One region of the Ornithinibacillus xuwenensis genome, then DNA from elsewhere that is predicted to be linked to it. Evidence: riboswitches for the same ligand, from Rfam matches in the RefSeq annotation. Region 1 holds a riboswitch; each other region holds the start of a gene.
The links. Region 1 has a riboswitch for cyclic di-GMP ahead of ABC228_RS17775 (diguanylate cyclase). Riboswitches for the same ligand answer to the same signal wherever they lie in the genome.

Region 1 (5,002 bases):
GACTTTCACCTAGCTTTGTTGTCATATCTTGAATAGAAGAAAATGGATAATCCTCTAACACTAACAAATCTTCTAAGATAGGGATTAATGCCTCCGTGATCCTCGAATTCGCTTGATCTAGTGAAGTATTTTCCTGCTTTAAAATCCGAAGTTCATCCCTAGGGTTTGTTATGTATGCTTTCTTACGTAGCATCGCCAAAAGGATAACCCCTAGTGCATACATATCCGCTTCCACATCAGGCTCATTGCCAGATAACACTTTAGGTGATTTGAAGTAAGAATCCTCAATCCCCTCATTGGTATGGATATGCTTATCTAATTCAACAGTTGCAAGATCCTTCAGCATCAGCTTGTAGCGACGATTTGATTCAACAACGAATATGTTATTTAAATTTAATTCACCATATATAAAGCCTTTTAAATGTAGATAATGCACAGCTGTACAAAGCTCGACAAATGCATCGAGAACTTGGTCAATTGTCATACTTTGAACAAAATCTACAAATGGTTCCTCTGTAGCAATATGGGCAGAAGTAAAGAAATAATTTTTATCCTGCTGCACTTTATTATCTATGTGCGAAATTGTATTGAAGTGAAAATTACGAACAATGCGCTTACTAGTCAAATTTTTAATCGCAATAAAAGAATCGGTGTAATAATCAATTAAGGATTGCGGTGTATATTCAGCATTTAGTAGACTTAGTCGAATTACCTTATTATCTGCTCGCATATCAACAGCTAAATAAGTTGAAACTAGTCTGTTCTGATGTAATTGCTCCATTATTCGATATCGGTTATTAATGACTTCCACTATTTTCACCTCTTAGTCATAAAGACTTCGTTTTAGGAAAATCAAAAAATGGCTATCCAAAGAACGATAGCCAAACATTCTAAAAAACGTAATATTTTGGCAGCCAGGCTATCATGGGTATGTACACCGGTAGACCCTTGGCTTTGCGTCCTATACTTTCGAATAGTTTGCCCTTTTCTCAATCTATATGGATATTAAGGTCATATTCACTACTACTTAATACCTATTTTACACCACTTCTATGATTATTCAATGATTAAAACAAGTTTTATTTTTTAAAAATGTAAAAAAAATCAAGTCTATTTACACTACTTTTTAGCTTACATATTATAACACGCTCCTACTGAAATTACAAAATTTTCAAAATTATAATTCTAGCAATTATTTTCCATCTCATACGAAGCAAATAACACCCTTGTCTAACCTTGTTATGGTAAGGTAACAGTAGGAAACTTTGAGAGGAAAATAGGATGAAAACAACTAAAAAAACCTTCATTTGGTTACTTATTCTAATCATTACGATCATCTGGGGATATGCATGGGTATTGATGAAGGCATCCCTTCAATTTGTAGGTCCATTCACTTTTTCTGCACTTCGTTTTGGAACAGGAACGATTACTCTATTAGTTATTCTTGTAATCTTAAAGATTAAACTTCCACCAAAACAGTATGTAAAACCACTAGTGGTTGTTGGCTTGTTACAGACAACGATTGTTTTTCTTTTCGTTATGTATGGACTTCGATTTGTCGATGCTGGGAAATCTTCCATCATTCTCTACACGATGCCCATTTGGAGTAGCTTATTAGCAGCTAAGTTTCTTGACGAAAAGCTAACTCCTAAAAAGCTAATAGGACTTATAGTCGGAATGGTTGGCTTAGTACTTATTATTGGATGGGATTTCTTCCAAGCACAAAGCATCGATACGATTATTGGAGAATTACTCATTGTTATCGCTGCAATTTCTTGGGGAGCTTCCAATGTATATTACCGATTACGATTAAACCATCTTCCCAAATTACAAGTTTCTGCTTACCAAATGTTTTTTGGAACAATCGGTATTGTTGTAGCAGCTATGATAATGGAGTGGGGGCAACCAATTAATTGGAATGGTCAAAGTATATTTTATATTCTTTTTACTGGTGTATTAGCTTCTGCTTTATGCTTCACGATATGGTTTGTCATACTGAGTAAAATTGATATGGTATCTGCAACATTATCCACCTTACTTGTACCAGTGTTTGGATTGTCCTTTAGTTGGCTAGCACTAAGTGAAGCAATTACACCAAGTATTTTATATGGTTCTTTCTTTATCATCGTAGGAATCACGATATCACAACTTACCGGAAGAAAAAGAAGCAATGCTAACCCATAATTAGCATTGCTTTTTTTAACGTTATTAGTATGAATGAATGATTAGAAAAACAATAATCCAATTGATATCGGAATGAAGCTCCAAAACAGAATCATCACACAGAATCCCATAATATCACGAACCTTTAATCCTGCAATGGCCAGAATTGGTAACGCCCAGAACGGCTGAACCATATTCGTCCAAGCATCTCCCCATGCAACCGCCATGGCTGTTTTCGCAGTATCCACATCTAGACCAATGGCAGCAGGAATCATGATATCGCCTTGAATTGCCCATTGGCCACCACCTGATGGAACAAAGAAATTTAAGATACCAGCACTGATAAAGCTTAACCACGGCAATGTAAAATCATTTGAAATATTGACAAACCACATCGATAGTTGATCAGATAGACCGGAGCTAATCATCATACCCATTATCCCAGCATAAAAAGGAAACTGAACGATAATGCCTCCTGCATTTTTAACAGCATCTGTGGCACTATTTAAAAAGCGACGTGGTGTTCCATGAAACAGTATTCCGAAGAATAAAAAGATAAAGTTCACAATGTTAATATTTAAATTCAGACCATTTTGAACAAAGTGATAAAGAATGAAAGCTAATCCTAACAACCCAATTAAAATCGAAATAACTCTACTATTTTCTAATCGCTCAGCTGGTGTACTTGTTTTTTCCTCTGCTTCTTCTACTTCTTCCTCTTCTATTACAGAAGCTTGGAGGTTCAACAATTCTGGATCAATTTCTCCTACGTTACGAGTTGGTCTCATCAATAGTCTATTTAACAACGGTAGGGATATTAGTAGCGTTCCGACAATAAACAGATTATAACTGCTAAATAGTGTCTCTGTAACAGGAATAATTCCCATCGTTTCTTCCAGAAAATGACCTTGTGTTGCAATGGTTAATGGAATAGAACCTGAAAATCCACCATGCCATAATAAGAAACCACTATAGGCACTTGCCATCAATAAACGATAATCAACTGATGGTACTCGTTTTGCAACGTGAATAGCCAATAGCGCCCCCACCACTAATCCAAAGCCATAATTTATTAAACAAGCAATGGAAGCAACAAATGTTACTAATAAAATTGCTTGCCCTGGTGTATTTGCTAGCTTACTAATTTTACCTAATAACCTTTTTACGATCGGACTATTTGCTAAAATGTACCCCGTAACCACTATCAGAGACATTTGCATCGCAAATTCTAGTAAGTTCCAAAAACCGCCTCCCCAAAATTCAACCATTTGAACTGGTGAATTATCAGTAAAAACGATACCAAGGATAAAAACAATAAATGTAAGAATAATTGCAAAAAGAAATGCATCTGGTAAGTACCTACGCACCATGCGATCAAAGAAATTCGCAATCGAGCTCAGCATATCCTATTACCTCCTCTTTAATAGATTAGATGTAGTATATTGTATTCGTTGGAGTAGGAATTATTCTATGAATACACTAAATAATATAACCAAAGAATGATTCGTCCATATGTTAGATTAAATTATTCCAATAATAATAGCAATGTATCTACTATAGGATACATTGCTATCAGGGCTGCTCCTTTAATAACCGAAGACTTTAATAACGCTTATTATGATGAAACAAACCAAATTGGTAACGTAATAACACTTAGTAGTGTACTAACAAAAACAGTAGAAGCTACTAGATCTGGTTCGACATCAAATGCTACCGAAAACATGGTTGTATTTGATGCTGTAAGCATTTCGGATACGATAATAATCACCGAAGCTAAAATCGTATCTTCAATACCCATCAAGTAAACAATTTCAAATGCAAGTAAAAACAAACTTATCAACTATTGTAGATAGCTACTACAGTTAATAAGTTTGTTAATAGAATTTCTATGTTTTTTACGATTACGATGTTGCTTTGCGTTTTTTACGGAACTTACTCCACAATGGTAGAATTAATGCAAGTAGAGCAAGACCTAATAGTACGGCACTAATTGGTCGAGTGAAGAAAATGCTGAAATCCCCACTAGACATTTGTAGCCCTCGTCTAAATTCTACTTCTGCAATTGGTCCAAGAACCAATCCAAGTATTACCGCGGCTAATGGAAACTTCATTTTATCTAAATAAAATCCAATTAGTCCAAATAAAAGCATAATCCATATATCAAATATAGAGTTACGAACTGCGTATGTTCCAATTACACAAAAGATTACAATGAATGGCCCTAATACTTTGTATGGAACCTTCATTATTTTTGAGAATATACGAATAAATGGTTTAGACAAGACCAAGATTAATAGATTGACTAATAATAATGAAATAAAGATTGTATAAACTAAATCTGGTGAATCCTTAATTAACATCGGACCTGGTTGCATTCCGTGCATAACAAATGCACCTAGGATAATGGCAGTCGTTGCACTTCCAGGGATTCCAAGTGATAGTAATGGAACCATCGCGCCCATCGCCGCAGCATTATTTGCTGATTCAGGTGCTGCAATCCCTTCCGGTACTCCTGTACCGAATTCTTTCGGATTTTTAGACCAGCGAGTTGCTTCACTATAGCTCACCATCGAGGCTGTAGTAGCTCCAACACCAGGTAGAATTCCGATTGTAATACCTAAAATAGAAGAACGAAGAATCGTACCTTTAATTCGATTAAAAATCGTACTATCAAATATTTTTGTCTTAAACTTTTGCATTTGTTGCTTAATCGTATGATCTTCTTTACTTTTTCTTAGAACCTCCGATACAGCGAATAAGCCAATTAAGACTGGGATAAGATCAATACCACTTAATAGCTCTAATGAACCAAATGTAAATCGCTCTGCTCCTGTCATCG
Region 2 (5,002 bases), on a different contig from region 1:
TGGCCAGCAAATTGTTCCAAAATCTCACGCATGTTATTTAAGCCGATGCTAGTTTTAATTTCATTTCCATAAACATCTTCTATCATAATTGCATTCTCTAACTGCTTCTTATCCTTAATAACCTCATAGTCTATTTCTTCCGAATAATATCGATCATATAAAAACCCTAGATTTTGTCCAGCAAAAATAATTGGATTAACTCCCAAACGATTTAAAACTTGAAAAATCATGATAGCTATAGATGGAGAATCCAAGATATAATCTCGTTTCGTATCTAATTGCTCTCGCAAAAAATATGTGGAAGCTCTATCTTGTGTGGTAATAAAATGAACTTTCGGTCCTTTGTATTTGTTTAACGTCTCATAGCCAACACTGGAACCAAATAGCATAGGTAAATGACTGATATTCTTATCAATTAAATCTTTAAAAACCTTGTCATTAGTCTGAAGTGGATCATACGTACAAATGACATCTGGTAGTATATCATGGGCGACTAAGCTATTAATTGCTGATCCCGCAGAGAAGATATACGCCAAATTATTTTCCTTAATATATTTGATATATTCGATATCCTGAGATAATGAAGGACCTGCAGATACGATTAAGGCCGGTTTGTCTTTAAATTCATTGTGATCCACATGCTTCATGACATTCGGAGTACTTAGCACCTCTTTTATATTAAATAGACTGTTCATTACCCAAAGCTTTTGAAACCTTGCATTTGTTCGTAGGTTACTTCTACGGCCAATAATGATACTTTTTACAGTCTCCTGAAAAAATCGAACTTGCTGATTCGCAATATTCTCGTAGCTAGGTAAAACAATAATATGGATATTTTTATTACTTGAACTAAATTCGTCCATTAGCTCTAGCGATTCATTTTGACGATAATCGATATATACGTTAGCCGTATTTTTCGTCATAACAGAGCTTAGTATTCGCTGCTCGGACATTACCTTAAAGATTTCTGGTATCGGCTCATAAATAGAAAACGGATTATTTGGATACTTTTCTACGAACTTCTCAATATGATATCCAAGTCCACCCCCATAAAAGAATACATGCGTATCAGCGGATATTTTATCCTCATGGGAAGCAATAATTCTTTCGGCTTCTCGAATTGGATCATACAGACTATGAACCATCAGCTTTTGATCATATTTAATGGTTTTCGCACCAGATTTGGAGTCGAGGACCTCCAATTTTTCTGTATCTAAACTATCCTCATACTCACTATACTTCTTCCGGAGGCTAGGAAATCTCTCACGTAGGAATAATGTATTATCAATTAACATTTTGTAAGAACTCCTTGTCATCAAGCGATACACTTAACTGCTTATAAAGGTCCTCATAAGCTGGGACTACTTCATAGCTAAGGATATCCGAGATTAGTATCGTATCTTTCATTTCAATTCCTTCCATTAATTTACGAAAGCTTTCCTGACAAGCTTTAACACTTTCTTCAATAGTACTCCAATTAGCAGGATACTCGTTTGTATTATTTGTAAACTCGACAAATTGTAAGATCAACTGCATAGACTCAGCCAATTTATTAATCCCATCCCATGTTTTCTCGGTATATTTGTCATAGCTCTCCGTAATTAATTCCTTTAAGGTTGGAATTCCTCTTTCTAAGTATGCATGTATGGAGGTCATGGTCTCCCATACCATTCTTCTTGTACTAGTCGTAACAATTTCAATCTTATCAATATCACTTAAATGACTCATAATATAGGCTTCATGATTTTCATATACTTCTACATCATCAATTACTAAATGACTAAATACAACATCTTGCTTGTTAATAATCTCACTAATTCTTTCAAAGATTTTTGTCATTGCCTCTTCATTATTCTCTAAAATTATTTGATCATCTTTATATAGTAAATTCATAATTACCTCCAAATAGTTTCCATTATTCTGTAACAGTATTCTTCTATTATATCGGTTTGTTTGCTTATTTATAAAGGGAGTATCCCAATAAGATATTCTAATTACCTTATTACTATTTTTTATAAAAGTTTGAAAATATATGTACTGGAGTGGAGAAATAGTTGTAGCAGCTAATGGTGGATGTTACCACAAAAAAAAGCTCTCTAAAAGAGAGCTTTCATTTTAATTACGATTAACGTAATAATTGTAGAACACCTTGTGGTTGTTGGTTAGCTTGTGCTAACATGCTTTGAGCAGCTTGAGTAAGGATGTTATTCTTAGTGAATTCCATCATTTCTTTCGCCATATCAACGTCACGGATACGAGATTCCGCAGCAGTTAGGTTTTCTTGAGAAGCACCTAAGTTGTTGATAGTGTGCTCTAGACGGTTTTGTACCGCACCTAGTGCAGAACGTTGAGTAGATACTTGGTTGATAGCTTCATCAATTGATGCTAGTTGATCATCGAAACCACCAGATCCAGCGCCTGAGATTGTTTCAAAGTCAGTTACATCGATAGCATTGATTTTTAGTCCTGAAGTACCTAAATCTTTTGCTGCCATACTTTCAATGTTTACACTTAATTGTTGAGTAGTATTAGCACCAATTTGGAAAGTAAGACTTCCGCTACCAGAAGCGAAAGAACCATCTAATAGAGTCTTTCCGTTGAATTGTGTACGGTCAGAAATACCTTTAGATCCTGATTCTCCACCAAGTTCTTCGATTAGAGCATCGATTTCACTTTGGATAGCTTGAAGATCTTCAGTTTCTTGAGTACCAGTGTTACCAGCTTGAACAGTAAGTTCACGCATACGTTGAAGGATTGAATGAGTTTCATTCAAAGCACCTTCAGCAGTTTGGATTAAAGAAATACCATCTTGAGCGTTTTTAGAAGCCATTTCTAAACCGCGGATTTGTCCACGCATTTTTTCAGAGATTGCTAGACCTGCAGCGTCATCTCCAGCTTTGTTGATACGAAGACCAGAAGATAGTTTTTCTAAAGAGTTTTGAGTTGCACCAGTGTTAGCACCTAATTGACGGTGTGCGTTTAATGCAGAAATATTGTGATTGATAATCATGTTTTCCTTACCTCCATGTAAGTAGTTTTTTTATTTTGCGAGTCACATCCTTATGCCTCGCATTTATAACAACTCTATGAGTTATTATCTAGGTTGAATGTAGTCTCTAATCGAAACTACTAAATGCTTGGAGTGTTACCTCCAGTTTTTAAATGTTTGGCCATAACATTTCATTCATCATGATGATGTACTATTTATATCGGCATACTTATCAGATGTTTAATCTTTTTTAGAAAAAAATTTAAATATATTTGAAGAAAATTGTAGAAGCCTTGAAACATCAGGCTTTTCTCAACAAAAAAATAATAGAGTCTATGTTATAACATCACAGACTATTAGTCGTAATCACTCTCCTACAACCCGGTTTCGCCGTCTTTCGATCACAACACGATTTAAGATTTGATACAATAACTCGCGATCCTCATCAAACAAGTTTGTAAACTGTACCCCATAACCGAATATATCTCTTTCCGGATATAATTCTTTTCTCACGATTCTTCCTTTTACCATGAAGATACTTTCTCGGAGGCTAAAGCGTAATTTAATGTTTAGCTCGTCCAATATTGGAAATTCATACTCACAAACAAATTTCGCGCCGCCAATACTAATATTTCTTAATATAGCGTTGAAATGCTTTGGATTTAAGTCTTCATTATCGACATCCATAAATTCAACAAAACAAGATACATGGTCCAATGGAACCCTAAAGTTTTTACGTAGATTTCGACCTTGAAAGCCTATTTCATGATGATTTTCTTTAGTTGTTTTAGGAATTTCGGTCTCCTTATTTACTTCAGCTGCTTCTTTTTTATAAGAATAAATTAAATATGTAACCAAAATGAGTACTAAAATAAAGGCAACTGCAATAAGAATGTATTCCGCATATTCCATCTAAATCACTCCACTTCCTTTCCTGATTGGTTTTTCGAAATTTCACCCTAAAGGAACTATACATTCTGGTATACCTCCAAACAGCGGAGGTAGATTACCCTTTAACATACAAGAAAGAGGAGAACCTAAGATACCGGTTCCCCATTAAAGTCCCAGTTTTCTTCGGTAGCTAGGCTGCCATTGCACTACTGCTTTAGGCCCTGTGCTTTGCGTCCTTATCTTTCAATAAGTTTGCCTTTTTCGAAAAGCCTGAATGTTCTAGTGCCATTATACTAGAAAGATTTCCATAATTCGACATATTTTCACCATTTATCCTAAAAAAGTATTATATTATTAACTTTATGTATGCTTAGACCTATTACCCTTGACCTATTAAACCATAAAAAAAAGCATGCCTAAGCATGCTTTTCAAGGGTAAGTCATTGTATACTTTTTAATGCTAAACCAATAGCTTACGATCTTTCCGATTGGTAAAACGCATAAATATTAATAAAGATAGTAATACCAATATCATTAATAGCAAGGAGAGTGCTGCACCGAGCTGCCAGTTCATTTCCACTAAGAAAGCATCCCGAATTACATTTCCTACCATCAATAATTTTCCACCTGTAAACAAGTCTGTCACAACAAATACGCTAATGGATGGAACAAACGTGATAATGAATCCTGCCAAAATCCCTGGAAAAGTTAACGGCAAGGTTACATGTAAAAATGTCTTAATTGGTCCCGCTCCAAGGTCTTCTGATGCTTCTAGGTATGTTTTATCGAGTTGCTCAATGGATGAATAAATCGGTAAAATCATAAATGGTAAGAATCCGTATACCAACCCAATAATGACGCCACCTGGAGAATACATCAAGGCTAGTGGCTCGTCAATAAAACCGATTTTCATTAGAAAATTATTAATCACACCATTATTATTCATGAGGATAATCCAAGCATACAGACGAACTAATAAGTTCGTCCAAAACGGCACCATTACCAATAACAGCAATAAATTCTTCCATTTTCCAGCATTCGCAATAAAGTATGCAAACGGGTATGCAATAAACAAGCAAATAACTGTTGCAATAAATGACCACCACAGGGACTGCCATATTA
Region 3 (5,002 bases), on a different contig from region 1:
GAACGTGGATCAAATACCGGTGGACTTACGTATTTCGTGTCTTCCAACTGTCTTCGGAGAAAAAGTAGTCATACGTGTTTTGGATTTAAATAATGCCTTAATGCAGCTAAGTGAATTAAACCTTACGAAAGAAAACCATCAAAAGTATAGACAATTAATTACACAGCCGACAGGTCTTGTGCTCTTAACTGGACCTACTGGTTCCGGAAAAACATCTACACTATATGCTTCCATCAATCACTTGAATAAAGAGCATGTGAATATTGTAACGGTTGAGGACCCGGTGGAGCTACCGCTTAAGGGAATTAATCAAGTGCAGGTTAATAGTTCCATTGGATTAACATTCGCAAATGGCTTACGTTCCATATTAAGGCAGGATCCAAATATTATTATGGTAGGAGAAATCCGGGATCAGGAAACAGCAGAAATTGCAATTCGGTCATCATTAACCGGCCATTTGGTTTTTAGTACGCTGCATACAAACAGTGCCATTGATACCGTTCCACGGCTTATTGACATGGGAGTGGAGCCGTATCTAGTAGTATCGGCATTAAATGGGGTGGTTGCTCAACGATTAGTACGCAGAATATGTCGTGATTGTCAAACAGAAAGAGAAGCAACGGAGATGGAAAAAGATATCTTTCATAAATACGGTTTTGAAGTTGACCATGTATACTATGGAAAAGGATGTAGTAGCTGTCATCAACAAGGATACAGAGGAAGAGTTGCCGTACATGAGGTGCTTGTTCTGGATGAAACATTAAAGACAATGCTGTTAAATCGTGCAACTATGAAAGCAGTCAAACAATATGCTAGCGAACACGGGATGAAGTTTCTAATTCAAGATGGTTTAGAAAAGGTAAATGCTGGTATCACTACAATGGAAGAAATAATGCAAATTTCTATAAGTATTTGAAAGGGGGAATTACCATGAAAGAAAAATTTGATAAATGGCTTCAGGAAGCATATCAAATGAATGCATCGGATGTACACCTTACGATCGGTAAAGCCCCTATTTACCGTGTGAATGGTAACTTAATGGAACAAGATAAAGAGAAAATTTTGCCATCCTTTACAAAAATAATTGTGCAGGAAATATTACCTGAGGATCTATGGAATGAGCTAGAAAGAAAGCGTGAACTAGATTTTTCTTATGGAATAAGCGGGGTATCACGTTTCCGAATTAATACCTTTTATCAGCGAGGAGAGCTATCACTGGCAATACGGCTTATTCCGACAGAAATTCCTTCGATTGAGCAATTGCGCTTACCACAAATAACCAAGAAAATTGTTCAAAATCCTCAGGGGTTAGTTCTCGTTACAGGACCGACTGGTAGTGGGAAAAGTACGACATTAGCATCCATGGTTGACTTCATGAATCAAAGTGTGGCCAAGCATATTATTACCTTGGAGGATCCAATTGAATATATGCATAAGCACCACAAATCGGTTATTGATCAACGAGAAGTTGGATTTGATACGAATAGCTTCGCAGGTGGTCTAAGAGCAAGCCTAAGGCAAGACCCGGATGTTATTATGGTAGGAGAAATGCGGGATTTGGAAACTATTTCAACTGCCATTACAGCTGCAGAAACAGGACATTTAGTTCTAGGTACATTGCATACAACAGATGCAGTTTCAACCATTGAGCGGATTATTGATGTTTTTCCTTCTGAGCAGCAGGACCAAGTACGGATTCAGCTTTCTACTATTTTAAAAGCTGTAATTTCACAGCGATTATTATTATCGAAAGACCTATTGGGTAGAAGGGTTGCAACAGAAGTACTGATTAATACACCAGCGGTTAAGAATTTAATTCGTAATGAAAAATTACATCAGATTCAGAGCGTTCTTCAAACATCACGAGAAATCGGAATGCATACGTTAGAGATGGATTTAAGAAGGCTCATTCAAGAGAATGAAATTGCGATGGAAACCGCAGCTCCTTTTATGCAGGAAAGGGGATATTAAGCCTTGAATTTTCAGTATCAAGCAAAAAAAATGACCGGCGAGAGAGTAAAAGGAACGCTGGAGGCAGATAATAAGGAAGAAGCATTAAAGGAACTAGAAAAGAAAAAGCTTATTGTAGTGGACTTACGTGAAGCAACCATTTGGAACAGGGATATTATCTTATCGAACAGAGTAAAGAATAAAGAATTTATTCTTTTCCTCAGACAGTATTCAACCTTAATTCACGCGGGAATACCAATTTCCGATGCAACCAAGACCATGGCTAAACAAACGGAAAGCACGGTATTAAAGAACGCGCTACTAGCTATTGATAAGCATTTAGATAGAGGAGACCCCTTATCTAAAGCTGTGGCTAAGCATCCGAAAATATTCCCAACTCTTCTTGTAAACATGATTCATGCAGGGGAAGCAAGTGGGAAGCTTGATGAAATACTAAATGATATGGCGGATTATTATGAGAAAGATTACCGAAATAAGCAACGAATTGTTTCGGCACTCCTCTATCCGGGTATAGTGGGAATAATTACCGTGTTCCTTAGTATTTTCTTACTAGTATTTGTTGTTCCTCAGTTTGTTTCCATGTTTGATTCCTTTGGAGAAGAAATTCCCCCATTTACACAAGCTATACTAGCTATTAGTGAGTGGCTAGGAACTTATTGGTGGGTTCTGTTTCTTATGGTTATCGGCATCATTTTGTTATATCAATACCTTTTGAAGAACGAGTCTTTTGCTTACAGGGTGGATGCTGTTAAAATGAAAATACCAGTTTTAGGTCTACTTGTTCATAAGGGTACACTCGTGCGACTGACTTCCACATTAAGTACATTAGTAAATAGTGCTGTTCCTATCTTACAATCGGTTGAAATTACAGAAAATGTTGTAGATAACCGAGTGATGAAAGGTGTTATGAAAGAAGCGAGAAAATCATTGGAACAAGGAGAATCGATTACAGTTCCTTTAAAAGAACATTGGGCATTTCCTCCACTCATCATTCAAATGATGCAAATTGGAGAAAAAACAGGTACATTAGATCAAATGTTATTAAAAGCTGCTGAGTTCTATGAAGAGGAAGTAGAGCAATTATCTAATCGGATTAAAGTATTAATAGAACCACTGATGATAATTATTTTAACATTTATAGTAGGAAGTATTATTGCAGCAGTTGTGATTCCAATGTTTTCATTATTTGAAAATATTCAATAAAAAGGTAGATAATGGTCGAAGTTTGAATTATACTAATATTAGGACTTAAGTAGGATACGAAGATGAATTATCTGTATATGGGCACTTGGATAGTTCGGAGTAAGTAGTGCAACCGACCAACTATGTTTATACAGCATAAATAATAGTAAAAGGTGGGAAATTACATGTTTAAGCGAATCTTTAAAAATGAAAAAGGGTTTACACTAATTGAATTACTTGCCGTCATTGTAATTTTGGGTATTATATTAGCAATCGCGGTTCCTGCTATTGGAAACATTATCAATAACTCAGAAGAGGATGCTCACGAAGCGAATGTTGAGCTAATTGAAAATGCAGCAAGATTAGCTTTTGTATCAGGACTTGATCTAGGCGAAGATGGAACGTATACCATAAATGAACTAGTTACGGAAGGGTTCTTAACAGAAATTCCTGATCCGGCTGGAGATCATACTTATGATGGAGCAGATACCGTAAGTGTAGATGCAAATGGTCTTGCAGAATATGAATAATTAAATAAAAAGCCTTGCACATCCAATGCAAGGCTTTTTTCATAAAGATTATTTCAGGAGAATTGTGTATGAATACAGTATATTTTATCCTATTTTTTGGATTAGGCCTTCTTTTTGGCTCTTTCTTTAACGTTGTAGGGCTACGGCTCCCACAGCAAAAATCATTTACCAATGATCGCTCTATCTGCCCGAATTGCAGCCATATATTAAATTGGTATGAACTCATTCCTATATTTTCATACATATTTCAACGTGGAAGATGTCGCCATTGCAAAGCAAAAATCTCTTTTATTTATCCCGTAATGGAATTAGTGACAGGGTTTTTATTTGCGCATAGCTATGCACAATTAGGGCTTAGTGTGGAACTAATACTCGCATTATTCCTCATGTCGATGCTTGTGATAGTATTTGTATCTGATATGAAGTACATGCTTATTCCTAATAAGGTTCTGCTATTTTTCTTGCCGATATTTATTGTGCTTAGAGTTTTAGAACCACTTGAGCCATGGTGGTCTTCTATTATAGGTGCTACTTTAGGGTTTGCCATTATTGCGGTTATTATTATTGTGAGTAACGGTGGCATGGGTGCAGGAGATATGAAACTATTTGGTGTGCTTGGCATCGTTCTAGGGATTAAAAAAGTGCTACTTACCTTTTTCCTGTCATGTGTAATTGGTGCTGTTATTGGGTTGTTAATGCTATGGATTAATCGAATTCATCGGAAGCAACCAATACCATTTGGCCCCTATATCGTTGTGGCGGCAATCGTTACCTATTTTTATGGTGATATACTTATAAATTGGTATGTATCAACTATTATTTAAGAAGGTGATAGCATGGGAGTAATGAATAAGGACAGAGTAAATATTGTTATCACAAATCATGTTTTGCGTTACTCTTATCATAAAAATGCATCTCTTGATCGTGTGATTGACCAAGGTGAAATACCGCTTCCCCATGAAACAATCAAAGATGGGAACATTGTAGATAAGACGACATTACGAAATATTCTTATAGATTTTGTGCAACAGAAGAAATGGAAGCGTAAAAATATTTGTTTTTGTTTACCAGATGATTCTGTTGTGATTCGACAGTTGCAAATACCTGCAGGGCTTACAAAATCAGAGGCTTTAGGTTATGTACAGACACAGCTCGGGCATAGCTTCTATTTGCCATTTGCCAACCCTGCCCTTGAAATTGAGTTCCTGGACATAAATAATCATGAAAGAAGTATTCTGCTCTATGCCTACCCAAAAGATAAAATTGATGCTTTTGCGGGCTTATTCCGAGAATCTGGCTTGAGGCCGATTGTGGCTGAC
Region 4 (5,002 bases), on a different contig from region 1:
TTCAAAACGTAGGGACGATAATGGCGTATAAGTCGTTCTCTTGCTGTTTGACTACCCTGATGTGTTTGCTTCATAAGCGTAAGGAACTCATCCCTATTCATAAGAATCACCTACTTCATGTAACATTACAATTAATAGTAAGGGAGATTACTTCGCCGGTAAAGGTTATTTTACATAAAGTTAATTAGTAAAATTTAATTTTTTTGCTAAATTCTTCTATTAGGGACTGATTTGATTTGTAATTTTCTACCTTTGTCATAAAAGTAATGATCTGTGTTTTTGTTCCTTCTTTATACAGGGAGATATCAGAACGAATACTTTCTTTACGATTGGTTTGAAAAGATAATTGAGTATCACTTTCTTCTAAAACGGTAATGTCTCCTGCGCTTGTTTTTAAATCCTGCTTTAGTGTGGCAAAATCGTTATCTTCACTTATAACAGTTATAATAGCCTTAAGCGTACCATTCTCAAATACTACGTTTGAATCCTGTTCCTCGATTAACGTCCAACCACTAGCGTCCTCAACCTTGATTCCTTTCTCTTTGCTATCAAATAAAAATGTAGCTTTTTCGTCTTGTGTATTTTCTTTTTCGTTAGTTGTTGTATTCGAGCTTTCTTCGGTTCCACATGCTGCTAGTAAAAGAAAAGAAATCAATAGTATTAATTTGCGCATTCTAATCACCTAATTTCTCTAGAATTCTGATTCTTGGTTGTTTAAAATAGATTGTTGTTCTTATCAGGAATGGAATGAAAGAACCACCACTTTCATGGCAGTTCTTTTATAACTTAAGTCTATTTTTGAAAATTATTGTTCATCTGTATTAGAATCTTCGTTTTCTTCATTCTGTGCTTTCTCTCGAGCTCTTTCAGCTTCTTCTCTAGCTTTTTCTTCCGTACGTTTAGCTTCTTCTCTAGCTTTTTCTTCCGCACGTTTAGCTTCTTCTCTAGCTTTTTCTTCCGTACGTTTAGCTTCTTCTTTGGCTTTTTCTTCCGCACGTTTAGCTTCTTCTCTAGCTTTTTCTTCCGCACGTTCAGCTTCTTCTCTGGCTTTCTCTTCCGCACGTTCAGCTTCTTCTCTAGCTTTTTCTTCAGCCTTTTCTGCTTCTTCTTGAGCTTTCTCGGCAGCTTTTTCAGCTTCTTCTTCAGCCTTTTCAGCAGCTTCATTCGTGTCATCTAAATTTTCTTCGACTTCATCTTTATCCTTGCTTCCATTGTTGCTATTTCCGTTCATCATGGCTAATTCAGCTTTTTCAAGTGCCTTCGCAAAATTTTTCATTGCTCTTGCTTGATTTTCTAAAGCTTTTGTAATACCTGCTTTTGCTGTATCAGGAAGATCTTCCCTTTCCAGTAACGCTAATAAGTTCTCCTTGAGATATTTGGCGTTTTCTTCAACAATTGTTTCTAGGTTAGAAATGTCCTCATTGTCATCTACCGCATTTTCTATTGACTCTTCTATATGTTGTACTTGTTCATCATATTCATTTAATAATTCTTCAGCTGACTCCTCGTCACCGTTTTCTAGTTGTTCTACAGCCTCTAGTAGACGTTTTTCTGCATAGTCATCTTGGAGAATAATTTTCTCCTCTGGAGATTCTGTCAAGGAATATTCAGTGTCCTCCATTACACGAACTGTTTCATATAACTCCGAGTCTGCACTAATAATTTCTGGGGATGTCTCTTCTGCTGAAACAGCAGTACTTGCCACAAATAAAGACCCTAATACAATTCCTGATGCTAGTAGTTTCTTCATGCAAATCACCTTCCTAATTTTAGTAATTAATAGATTAGAAAAAAGAATAATAGAAAGGTTACCGTTTGGCAGCTGGCAAGCATAAGTCAAAGACTGTTAGCTCCTATAGCTTTGCGTCACCACTTTTCAATGGCTTTGCCTTTCACATTATTATTATTTCTTATCTTTCTATACGGTAATTGAATTCATTTTGGGAGGGTTTTTTAGATTTTTAATAGAAAATTATTTTTTCATTTCTATAACAGTATGATAGCTCATATAAAAGTAGAGGAAGGAGATACTATCGAATTTAGTAGAATACATTTTATGATTAGTAGTTGTAAGTTAGATGAATCGATTGCTTATATTTATGAGAACAGACAAGTAAGGTTAAATAAAAAAATAGCGTGTTAAGAGCACGCTATTTTTTCATGCTATTTGATCTATCTTATTTCACAAAACAATCTAGGACGAGTTCACCGTTTTTAACTTGGTTCTTATCATGGGTATCAAGCTTATTAACTTTATCCATATTGGTTATAATAACAGGGGTTATCCGAGTAAAGCTCTGACACTAGGCTGATAACCTTTTTATTGAACACCATTGATTCTTGAAAATCTCTGACAAAACCTGCTGTGGTTCCAGAGGTTAAGAATACGGTCTGACGACTATCTCGAATTCTCTTTGCAATCTCATACACCTCTCGTGTATCCATTCGTTTATCTAGCTCAATAATCATTTCGTTAATTTCTTTCGTAAGTGTTTCACGGTAGTTATCTCTTTTTGCATATCGCATATAGGATTCATACCGATCATCATAGCTTGAGAATTCATGTTTTAAATCTAAAAAATTCTCATAACCAATTGATTTGCAAAACCTTCTAACACTAGACCTTGAGACAAAGCATGCTTCTGAAACCTCATAGATATTTAAATGACTTAGCTCATGATAATGATTTAAGAAATAGTGTGCTAAAACATAATTTGTGTCGTTTTCATCGTTTTCGTTTATGACCGAAAACAACGAATGGAGAAGACTGATTCGATTTGCTTTCAAAACTGATACCCTCCTTGGTAGTGTTTTCATTATGTTCTTGCAAGCACTTTCATTATCTACTTTCATTCTAACAAGTAGATTTTTTTGAGGGGGTGCAAAATCTGACTCCTAAAAAAATACTGAAAAATAAGGAATATATAAAAGTGCTTGCTTACTAATTGATTTCATAGTTCAAGCATAATTCTATACGTATAGTATGGGTAGGGAAGTGAACTATCAAACCGGTTATTCATTCGAGCTTGAAGGATAGTTGATATTAAAGTGCAAGGCATTCATGGAACGGAAATCCATTCGAAATTTGTCGCTTGAAAAATAAAGCGTAATGAAACGACATATGGTAAAATTAACCTGTCTTAATCGTGTGAAAATTGGCGATAAGGCAATATGTTGTTATAGGAGGTTGATAGGATGAACAATGCATTCGTTGTTTTCGTAAAAAATCAAAAGGGGATAACGACTAAGTAACCTAGTTGATTAGCGTTTCCCCAAAATTCGAGAGGGGAAAATTGATTGAATCAAGCATTAGTTATTATTGATGTGCAACAGGAATTAATAGATGGAAATCAAACTGAAAGTGGAGTTTACCAAAAAGAACAGCTTATTCAAACCATAAATAGAGTAATTCATAAAGCGATAATGGAAGAAGTTCCGATTGTATTTGTACGAGATTTAGATGTTGCAGAAGGTAAGGGAAGCGGCTTTGAGATACATCAAGAAATAACAGTACCTAAGGATGTAACGATTTTTGATAAATATGCAACCAACTGCTTTCACGGAACCGGGCTTCTAGATCATTTACAAGAACAGAAAACGGAGCATATTGTCATAATGGGCTGCAAAACACAATTTTGTATTGACAGTGCAGTTAGAACAGCGACCACATGTAGGCTAGATGTAACATTAGTTGGTGATGGACACTCAACCACAGATAATGATGTTCTATTAGCAGAACAGATTATTAACCATCATAATCGGACACTTCATGGTCATGATAATGTTGAGCATTTTTCATTGGTCAGAAGCTCTGATGAGGATTTGTTTCAACCAACTCATTATCGTTATCGATAGTTTCATCAAGGCTGATATATTCTTAATGGAATGGCGTGACAAGAGCACGCCATTTTTGTTTCGAATAGATTCTAAAGGGTTGCTTTCTTCTCATGATGAGCGATAAAGGTGTAAAATAGAAATAGACTATCAAAAAAGTAGTTAGTTGTTTGGTTGTATAAGAGGGAGTGAAAGTAGATGGAAAACATCCAATGGTTAGATGAAGTTATGAAAAGAAAAGAAGATTTCATCAAAGATTTACAGGGATTACTTCAAATTAAGAGTGTGTTAGATGAAGAAGGTGCCACTCCTGATGCACCACTCGGACAAGGAATAAAAGATGCTTTAAATTACTTGTTAGAACTAGGTCAGAAAGATGGTTTTATATCCAAGAACGTTGGCAATCTTGCAGGACATCTTGAGATGGGTGAAGGAGAAGAGCTTCTTGGCATACTGGGTCATGTGGATGTCGTACCTGAAGGTGATGGCTGGAGTGTCGATCCATATAGCGGAGTAATTAAGGATGGAAAAATATATGCTCGTGGCTCAAGTGATGATAAAGGGCCAACCATAGCAGCATATTATGGTATGAAGATTGTCAAAGAATTGGGGTTACCACTAGACAAGCGAGTACGATTAATTATTGGTACAGATGAAGAAAGTGATTGGCGTTGTGTGGAACATTATTTCGAAAAAGAAGAAATGCCGAGTATAGGGTTTGTACCAGACGCAGACTTTCCAATTATTTATGCGGAAAAGGGCATTTCTGATTATGATATTGTCCAGCCTGTTCAAAAGGAACAAGAGAACTCTGAGGTAGAATTATTGTCATTCCAATCAGGACGTCGGTACAATATGGTTCCAGATTATGCAGAAGTACATATTAAAAAGCATGTAGAAGAGAGTAGTCTAGCAAAACGCTATCAAGGTTTCCTTCAGGAAAATCAATTAGAGGGAAATGTATCAGAGCGTGAGGGCCAACTAATAGTTACATTAGTTGGAATTAGTGCACATGGTGCAGAGCCACGAAATGGAAAAAATGCTGGTATCTATATGGCACAGTTTTTACAATCAGTAGCACTAGACCTAGCAGGAAAAAGATTTGTAGAAACAGTTGCTTCATTCTTTAAGCAATCAAGAGGAGAGGTATTTGACATTGCCTATCAGG

Region 2: it holds a riboswitch for cyclic di-GMP, as region 1 does, so the genes downstream of both, ABC228_RS15955 (PilZ domain-containing protein) here and ABC228_RS17775 (diguanylate cyclase) in region 1, are expected to answer to the same signal.
Region 3: it holds a riboswitch for cyclic di-GMP, as region 1 does, so the genes downstream of both, ABC228_RS00050 (competence type IV pilus major pilin ComGC) here and ABC228_RS17775 (diguanylate cyclase) in region 1, are expected to answer to the same signal.
Region 4: it holds a riboswitch for cyclic di-GMP, as region 1 does, so the genes downstream of both, ABC228_RS13365 (DUF5667 domain-containing protein) here and ABC228_RS17775 (diguanylate cyclase) in region 1, are expected to answer to the same signal.

The regions. Positions count from the first base shown of each region.
Region 1 covers NZ_JBDIML010000009.1:58,044-63,045, forward strand. The annotation lists gene ABC228_RS17775 (diguanylate cyclase) at 1-811, opposite strand, end outside; cyclic di-GMP riboswitch class I at 907-993, opposite strand; gene ABC228_RS17780 (DMT family transporter) at 1,282-2,184, shown strand; gene ABC228_RS17785 (short-chain fatty acid transporter) at 2,226-3,566, opposite strand; partial or broken gene ABC228_RS19125 (AEC family transporter) at 3,779-3,910, opposite strand; gene ABC228_RS17795 (tripartite tricarboxylate transporter permease) at 4,065-5,002, opposite strand, start outside.
Region 2 covers NZ_JBDIML010000006.1:156,357-161,358, reverse strand. The annotation lists gene ABC228_RS15970 (motility associated factor glycosyltransferase family protein) at 1-1,295, opposite strand, end outside; gene ABC228_RS15965 (hypothetical protein) at 1,285-1,893, opposite strand; gene hag (flagellin Hag) at 2,126-3,010, opposite strand; gene ABC228_RS15955 (PilZ domain-containing protein) at 3,356-3,901, opposite strand; cyclic di-GMP riboswitch class I at 4,063-4,147, opposite strand; gene ABC228_RS15950 (ABC transporter permease) at 4,341-5,002, opposite strand, start outside.
Region 3 covers NZ_JBDIML010000001.1:6,020-11,021, forward strand. The annotation lists gene ABC228_RS00035 (GspE/PulE family protein) at 1-916, shown strand, start outside; gene ABC228_RS00040 (type IV pilus twitching motility protein PilT) at 931-1,971, shown strand; gene ABC228_RS00045 (type II secretion system F family protein) at 1,975-3,174, shown strand; cyclic di-GMP riboswitch class II at 3,218-3,301, shown strand; gene ABC228_RS00050 (competence type IV pilus major pilin ComGC) at 3,339-3,683, shown strand; gene ABC228_RS00055 (prepilin peptidase) at 3,752-4,507, shown strand; gene pilM (type IV pilus biogenesis protein PilM) at 4,520-5,002, shown strand, end outside.
Region 4 covers NZ_JBDIML010000004.1:128,576-133,577, forward strand. The annotation lists gene sigI (RNA polymerase sigma-I factor) at 1-101, opposite strand, end outside; gene ABC228_RS13360 (hypothetical protein) at 185-673, opposite strand; gene ABC228_RS13365 (DUF5667 domain-containing protein) at 806-1,750, opposite strand; cyclic di-GMP riboswitch class I at 1,815-1,900, opposite strand; gene ABC228_RS13370 (MurR/RpiR family transcriptional regulator) at 2,254-2,787, opposite strand; gene ABC228_RS13375 (isochorismatase family protein) at 3,298-3,855, shown strand; gene pepV (dipeptidase PepV) at 4,033-5,002, shown strand, end outside.